2 linked regions of the Sporichthya polymorpha DSM 43042 genome follow. The protein of the gene in region 2 interacts with the protein of the main gene of each other region in a pairwise test. Links are inferred from orthologs where the notes say so. Each region holds a gene or a part of one and is shown on either strand. Other genes may lie near its edges. The genes, in order: SPOPO_RS0122525 and SPOPO_RS0117230.

The links.
Region 1: the proteins of SPOPO_RS0117230 (region 2) and SPOPO_RS0122525 interact in binary tests that used the Escherichia coli proteins (3 or more experiments, as listed by UniProt). The link is inferred for Sporichthya polymorpha DSM 43042 from one-to-one orthologs.

Annotation. Positions count from the first base shown.
Region 1 is NZ_KB913029.1:4,626,090-4,629,297, forward strand. What follows is about bases 7-2,909. They hold SPOPO_RS0122525 (ABC-F family ATP-binding cassette domain-containing protein), read right to left. Parts: upstream 2,306-2,909; coding sequence 707-2,305; downstream 7-706. Other genes in these bases: SPOPO_RS0122515 (hypothetical protein), read left to right, coding at 7-219; SPOPO_RS0122520 (helix-turn-helix domain-containing protein), read right to left, coding at 299-514; SPOPO_RS0122530 (branched-chain amino acid ABC transporter permease), read left to right, coding at 2,400-2,909. Outside these bases: more of SPOPO_RS0122515, read left to right, coding at 1-6; more of SPOPO_RS0122530, read left to right, coding at 2,910-3,208. UniProt on the Escherichia coli protein: Genetic data indicate it may be involved in ribosome assembly or function.
Region 2 is NZ_KB913029.1:3,538,189-3,542,824, forward strand. What follows is about bases 86-4,416. They hold SPOPO_RS0117230 (multifunctional oxoglutarate decarboxylase/oxoglutarate dehydrogenase thiamine pyrophosphate-binding subunit/dihydrolipoyllysine-residue succinyltransferase subunit), read right to left. Parts: upstream 4,063-4,416; coding sequence 286-4,062; downstream 86-285. Other genes in these bases: SPOPO_RS34870 (DUF6104 family protein), read right to left, coding at 98-274; SPOPO_RS33020 (allene oxide cyclase barrel-like domain-containing protein), read left to right, coding at 4,385-4,416. In the rest of the region: SPOPO_RS30200 (PAS domain S-box protein), read left to right, coding at 1-78; more of SPOPO_RS33020, read left to right, coding at 4,417-4,636. UniProt on the Escherichia coli protein: E1 component of the 2-oxoglutarate dehydrogenase (OGDH) complex which catalyzes the decarboxylation of 2-oxoglutarate, the first step in the conversion of 2-oxoglutarate to succinyl-CoA and CO(2).

The sequences.
Region 1 (3,208 bases), 1.1 Mb from region 2 along the record:
GGCACCGACGTGATCGGGCGGCGCAAGCTTCCGCAGCCCGCCTACGTCGCCGTCTCCGGCATCGCGGGCGCGATCGTGGCGATCGTCGCGATCGCCGACCTGAACGAGTTCGCCGCGTTCGGGCTCTACCTCACGCTGTTCGGCGGGGTGGCCTGGGCCGCCGCGCTCGGGTGGGAGTTCCTCGCGGGTCGCAAGGCCGCTGCGGCCGACGCCGCCTGAGGTCCCGCAGAACGAACGTGAGCCGGCTGGGGCGCTCTCGCGCTCCAGCCGGCTCAGTCCGTTCGGAGAAGTCTCGGCGTCAGGCCTTGACCTTGCCCCGGGTGGCGCCGCCGCGGCCGCGGAGGGTCACACCCGACTCCGTCAGCATGCGGTGGACGAACCCGTAGGAACGTCCGGTCTCCTCGGCGAGGGAGCGGATGCTCCGCCCCTGGCCGTACTTCTTCTTCAGGTCCGCGGCAAGACGCTCTCGCGCGGTGCCGGTGACCCGGCTGCCCTTCCGCAGGGTTTCGGCCACGTGGTGCCTCCGATCGAACTGTCGCTCAAACGCGAACCGGTCTCTGACCCCGAGACCTGCATGATCGGCGGGAAAGTGGGTGTCGTTGAGGGCGTTCGGCGAAAGTGATGACGCCTGCTACATGACGATCTGGCAGATGTCATGACCGATCGGAACGAATCGGGCAGAACCCCGGAAAATCCGGAAAAGCGATCACGCAAGCGCCACAAGATCCGCATACTCGTCGCCCCAGAGGTCCTCGATGCCGTCCGGCAGGAGGATGAGCTTCTCCGGGTTCAGGGCCTGCACCGCACCCTCGTCGTGGGAGACCAGGACGATCGCCCCGGCGTAGCGCCGCAGGGCGGCGAGAATCTCCTCGCGGCTGGCGGGGTCCAGGTTGTTCGTCGGCTCGTCGAGCAGCAGGACGTTCGCGCTGGAGACCACCAGCGCCGCCAGCGCGAGCCGCGTCTTCTCCCCGCCCGAGAGGACGCCCGCGGGCTTCTCGACGTCGTCGCCGCTGAACAGGAACGAGCCGAGCAGCTTGCGCAGGTCGGTCTCGGACATGTCGGGCGACGCGGACTGGATGTTCTCCAGCACCGTTCGCTCCGGGTCGAGCGTCTCGTGCTCCTGGGCGTAGTACCCGATCTTCAGCCCGTGCCCGGGCACGATCTCACCCGTGTCGGGTTGCTCGACGCCGGCCATCATGCGGAGCAGCGTCGTCTTGCCGGCGCCGTTGAGGCCGAGGATGACGACCCGCGCGCCGCGGTCCACGGCGAGGTCGACGTCGGTGAAGACCTCCAGGCTGCCGTAGGACTTCGACAGCCCGGTCGCCATCAGCGGGGTCTTGCCGCAGGGCGCGGGCTCCGGGAAGCGGATCTTGGCGACCTTGTCGGCCTGGCGCGGGCCCTCCAGGTTGGCGACGAGTGACTCGGCCCGCCGCAGCATGTTCTGCGCCGCGACCGCCTTGGTCGCCTTGGCGCGCATCTTGTTCGCCTGCGCGGTGAGCTCGGCCGCCTTCTTCTCGGCGTTCGCGCGCTCGCGGTGCCGCCGCCGCTCGTCGGTCTCCCGCTGCTGCAGGTACGCCTTCCACCCGACGTTGTAGACGTCGAGCGCGCAGCGGTTCGCGTCGAGGTGGAAGACCTTGTTGACGCACTGCTCGACCAGCGCGACGTCGTGGCTGATCACGATCAGCCCGCCCGGGAACGACTTGAGGTAGTCCCGCAGCCAGACGACCGAGTCGACGTCGAGGTGATTCGTCGGCTCGTCGAGCAGCAGCGTCTCCGCGCCGGAGAACAGGATCCGTGCCAGTTCGACGCGGCGGCGCTGACCGCCCGAGAGCGTGTGCAGCGGCTGACCGAGGACGCGCTCGGGCAGCCCGAGACTGGCGGCGAACGAGGCGGCCTCGGACTCGGCCGCGTAGCCGCCCTTCGCGACGAACTCGGCCTCCAGGCGGGAGTACCGGCGCATCGCCTTCTCGTGCGTCTCCGGGTCCGCGCTGGCCATCTGGCCCTCGGTCTCGCGCATCCTCATGACGATCTCGTCGAGACCGCGCGCGGACAGGATCCGGTTGCGGGCGAGCACGTCGAGGTCGCCGGTGCGCGGGTCCTGGGGCAGGTAGCCGATGTCGCCGGAGCGGGTCACCGCACCGGCGGCGGGCTGGCCCTCCCCCGCGAGCACCTTCGTCAGCGTCGTCTTGCCGGCGCCGTTGCGGCCCACCAGGCCGACGCGGTCGCCGGGGCCCACACGGAACGTCGCAGCGCCGAGCAGGAGCCGCGCCCCCACCCGCAGCTCAAGTCCGGTCGCGGTGATCATGCCTTGACGGATTCTAGGCGGCGCCGATTTTCTAGGCTGACGCTGCCCGCGCCCAATCCAGTCCCGGGGATGGCCGCGTAGGGAAGGCGTACGCATGCTCGGAATCGATCCGAACCCGGACCTGTTCGGTCCGGCGCTCGTGATCGGCCTGGCCAACGCCGGAATCTTCAGCGTCCTCGCTATCGCGCTGGTGCTCACCTACCGCATCAGCCGCACGATCGGGTTCGTCCACTACGGCATCGCCGTCGTCGGCGCGTACGGGTACTACCACTTCACCGTCGAGTACACGATGCCCGGCGCGGTCGCCCTGGTCGTGCTTCTGGGCATCGGCGCCGGGGTCGGCGCCGCCTACGGCCTGGTGATGATGAACTCACGCATCGCGTTCCTGCCGCCGCTGACGCTCTCGACGGTCTCGATCGCCGCGATGCTGATCATCGGCGCGATCGCGACCGAGAACTTCCCCGTCGCACCCGACGTCGCGATCAGCGCGAGCCCGTTCGGCGAGAGCAGCTTCCGCGTCTGGGGCTTCAACGTCACCGCGCACCGGTTCGCCTGCCTCGTGATCAGCCTGATCCTCGTCGGGCTCGTCTCGCTCTACCTCAACCACACCCGCGCCGGGGTCAACGTCCGCGCGATCAGTGACGACGTCGAGGCCGCGCGGTGGTCGGGGATCCGGCTGTACCGGATCGGCGTCGGGTCCTACGCCGCCGCCGGCGCGATGTCCGCGCTCGCGGGAGCGCTGCTCGCCCCGCTCGCGGGCACCGACCTGTCCGCGATCCTGCTCGTCTTCTTCCGCGCGCTGACCGTCGCCGTCGTCGGGGCGTTCAGCAGCCCGGGGCTCGCGCTGTTCGGCGCGATCGTGCTCTCGACCATCGACTCCTTCGCGAGCACCTCAGCGCTCGG
Region 2 (4,636 bases):
CGCCTCGTCGGCCGCGTCGTCGGGCAGCGGCAGTCCCTCGACGACCAACTCCGCGCGGCGGTCGCACTCAGGGACTGACGCACCACGACGGGGTCCGTCAGTCCTCGTCGTCGTCCAGTCGCGCGAGCCACGTGGCGAGGCGCTCGATCGGGACCTCGAACTCGGGGTGAAGGTCCACGAACTCCGAGAGCCGGTCCGCGAGCCAGGCGAGGTTGACGTCCTCCTCGCCCCGGCGCGCGGCCAGCTCCTCGATCCCGCGGTCGGTGAAGTACATCTGCTCCGCCGTTACCGGGCGAACGCCTGCTCGATGAGCAGCTGCTGCTCGTACTCGTGGACGGAGTGCGAGCCGACCGCCGGCGCCGAGGACGCCGGGCGGGAGACCCGGTAGAGCACGCGGCCGACCTGCTCGGCGAAGTGCAGGGCCATGAACGGCCACGCACCCTGGTTCGCCGGCTCCTCCTGGACCCAGCGCACCTCGCCCGCGTTCGGGTACTTCGCGAGCGCCGCCTTCAGCTCCTCGACCGGCAGCGGGTAGAGCTGCTCGACCCGGACCAGCGCGGTGTCCTGCGCCGACCCGTGCTGCTCCCGCTGCGCCGACAGGTCGTAGAAGACCTTGCCGGTGCACAGGATCACCCGCGTGACCGCCGACGGGTCGACGGTGTCGTCCGCGATAACCGGCTGGAAGTGCCCGGAGGTGAACTCGCCCGGGGCCGAGACCGCGGCGCGATGCCGCAGCAGCGACTTCGGCGTGAAGATCACCAGCGGCCGGTGGAACGGACCCAGTGCCTGCCAGCGCAGCAGGTGGAAGTGGTTCGCCGGCGTGGTCGGGATCGCGACCGTCATGTTCCCCTGCGCGCACAGCTGCAGGAAGCGCTCCGGGCGGCCGGACGAGTGGTCCGGACCCTGACCCTCCATGCCGTGCGGGAGCAGGAGCACGACGCCCGACGTCTGGCCCCACTTCTGCTCACCGGAGGAGATGAACTCGTCGATGATCGTCTGGGCGCCGTTGACGAAGTCGCCGAACTGGCCCTCCCAGCACACGAGCGCGTCGGGCCGCGCCACCGAGTAGCCGTACTCGAAGCCGAGTGCGGCGAACTCGCTCAGCAGCGAGTCGTAGACGTAGAACGTGCCCTGGTCGGGGGACAGGTTCTGCAGCGGGTTGTACTCGGCCGCGGTCTTGCGGCAGACGAGCACCGCGTGGCGCTGGGTGAACGTCCCGCGGCGGCTGTCCTGCCCGGCCAGGCGGACCGGACGGCCCTCCAGCAGCAGGGAGCCGTAGGCGATCAGCTCGCCGAAGCCCCAGTCGATGTTGCCGGTCTCGATCATCGCGGCGCGCTTCTGCAGCAGTGGCGCGACGCGGGGGTGGACGGAGAAGCCCTCGGGGACGTTGACCTGGCTCTCGACGATCCGCTTGAGCGACTCGCTGCTGATCGCAGTGTTCACCGAGGTGGCCGGCGCCTGGTCGTTGCTGACGGGCTGCGCCACGGTCGCGGGCGTGCTCGAACTGCCGCGCGTCTCGGCGAAGACCTTCTCGAGCTGCTCGCGGTAGTCCTTGAGGGCCTCCTCGGCCTCCTCGAAGGTGATGTCGCCGCGCCCGATTAGCGCCTCGGTGTAGAGCTTGCGGACCGAGCGCTTCTGGTCGATCAGGTCGTACATCAACGGCTGGGTCATCGAGGGGTCGTCGCCCTCGTTGTGGCCCCGTCGCCGGTAGCAGATCATGTCGATGACGACGTCCTTCTTGAACGCCTGGCGGAACTCGAACGCCCACCGCGCGACGCGCACGCAGGCCTCCGGGTCGTCACCGTTGACGTGGAAGATCGGCGCTGCCACCGTGCGCGCGACGTCGGTCGCGTACAGGCTCGAACGGCTGGACGTCGGTGAGGTCGTGAACCCGACCTGGTTGTTGACGACGACGTGGACGGTGCCGCCGGTGCGGTAACCGCGCAGCTGCGACATCTCCAGCGTCTCGGCCACGACACCCTGGCCGGCGAACGCGGCGTCGCCGTGGAGGAGGACGGGCAGGACGGTGAAGCCGCTCTCGCCGCGGTCGATGATGTCCTGCTTCGCGCGGACGATGCCCTCGAGGACGGGGTTGACCGCCTCCAGGTGCGACGGGTTCGCGGCGAGGTAGGTCTTGACCGTCGAGCCGTCGTGTGCCGTGTACACGCCCTCCTGGCCGAGGTGGTACTTCACGTCGCCCGAGCCGTGCATCGACTTCGGGTCGATGTTGCCCTCGAACTCGCGGAAGATCTGGCCGTAGCTCTTGCCGACGATGTTGGCGAGCACGTTCAGGCGGCCACGGTGCGGCATGCCGACCGCGACCTCGTCGAGCCGGGACTGCGCCGCGGCGACGAGGAGCGCGTCGAGCAGCGCTATGACGGACTCGCCACCCTCGAGCGAGAACCGCTTCTGGCCGACGTACTTGGTCTGCAGGAAGGTCTCGAAGGCCTCGGCCTCGTTGAGCTTGCGCAGCACGCGGAGCTGGTCGTTGCGCGGGAGCCGGTCCGGGGCGCGCTCGACGCGCTCCTGGATCCAGAGCCGCTCCTTCGGGTCGGCCATGTGCATGTACTCGATGCCGACCGTGCGGCAGTACGAGGAGCGCAGCACCCCGAGGATGTCGCGCAGCTTCATCAGGCCCGACAGGGAGAACGTCGTGCCGGAGACGAACTCGCGGTCGAGGTCCCACAGCGTCAGACCGTGCTTGACGATGTCGAGGTCGGGGTGGCTGCGCTGCTTGTACTCGAGCGGGTCCGTGTCGGCCATCAGGTGGCCGCGGGTGCGGTAGGCCTCGATCAGCTCGTGGACGCGGGCCTGCTTGGAGACCTGGTCCTCGTGGCTGGTCGCGATGTCGGTCTCCCAGCGGATCGGCTCGTACGGGATCCGCAGCGCCGCGAAGACGTCGTCGTAGAAGTTGTCCTCGCCGAGGAGGAGCTGGTGCAGGCGGCGCAGGAACTCACCGCTCTGCGCGCCCTGGATGATCCGGTGGTCGTAGGTGGACGTCAGCGTCATGATCTTGCTGACCGCCATGTTCGCCAGCGTCTCGGGCGAGGCGCCCTGCCACTCGGCCGGGTACTCCATCGCGCCGACGCCGATGATCGTGCCCTGACCCTGCATCAGACGCGGCACCGAGTGGACGGTCCCGATCGTGCCCGGGTTGGTGAGGCTGATCGTCGTGCCGGCGAAGTCGTCGACGGTGAGCTTGTTGTTCCGGGCCCGGCGGACGATGTCCTCGTAGGCCAGCCAGAACTGCGCGAAGTCGAGCGTCTCCGCCTTCTTGATCGAGGGGACCAGCAGCGACCGCGAACCGTCGGCCTTGGTCACGTCGATGGCGAGACCCAGGTTCACCGACTCCGGCGTGACGAGGGCGGGCTTGCCGTCGATCTCGGTGTAGCCGCAGTTCATCGCCGGCACGTCCGCCAGCGCGCGGACCACCGCGAAGCCGATCAGGTGGGTGAAGGAGACCTTCCCGCCGCGGGCCCGCTTCAGGTGGTTGTTGATGACGATGCGGTTGTCGATGAGGAGCTTCGCCGGGACCGCGCGCACCGACGTCGCGGTCGGGACGGTGAGGCTCGCCTCCATGTTCGTGACGACGCGCGCCGCCGGGCCCTTGAGCGGGCTGACGTTCTCCGCCGGGGCCGCGCTCTTCGCGGGGGCGGGGGCCGCGCTCTTCGTCGGGGCCGGAGCCGCGGGCGCGGCGGACTTGGCCGCGGGAGCCGGGGCCGCCGGAGCCGGAGCGGGGGCCGCGGGAGCGGGGGCCGGTGCGCCCTGGGCGGGGGCCGGTGCGCTCTGGGTGGCGGCCGGCGCGGGGGCCGGGGGAGCCGCGGCGGGGGCGGCGGAGGCGGCCGGAGCGCCGGTTGAGGCGCTCTCACCACCGGCCGGGGTGGCGGGCCGGGTCAAGATTCGGTGAATTCCGGTGTCGGAACTCGGGGTGTAGTCGGCGAAGAACTCCCACCAGGCGGGATCCACGCTGTTCTTGTCCCGCAGATACGCCTGGTAGATCTCGTCGACCAGCCACTCGTTGGTCCCGAACCCGGACAGCGGATTGGACTGCGGTGACGACACGGTTTTGATCAACCTCTTCCGGGCTGCGCACAGGGACCAGACGGGACCTCGAACCACTGGTTCCGCCGCTCTGACCAGCGTAGTCGCCGTGTTCGTCCGGTCACAGGTCGGTATGGGTGGCCCAACTCACCTGCCCGCTTCCGCGCGTTCCGGCCCTGCGAATTGGATGTGCCGCCTGACCTTCGTGGTCTACCGCTCACCCGTTCGGCGTGGATGTTTGCCACCGTTTTGGGGGCATTTGTCAGGTTTCGGCGGATCCTGACGGGCACGTGAAATCCGTTCGAGACCCCTGGGGGGTTCTCGGGAGATGGGGCGAGGACTCATGGTTACTCGACGTTTCACCTCGGCCGCTCTGGCCGCCGGGGTCGCCACCGCGGTGGGCGTCACCTTGTTCATGGCCGGCGCGCCGAGCGCCGGCGCGGCCGTGGCCGACGACGACCTGCGCGGCCGCGCACTGCAGGACTACACGGTCGACACGGGGCGCAACGGCCCCAGCGTCGGTGACCGGTACGTCTTCTCGGAGCGGCTGTTCAACGAGGACAACAAGCGGGTCGGCATCCTCGCGGCGACGTGC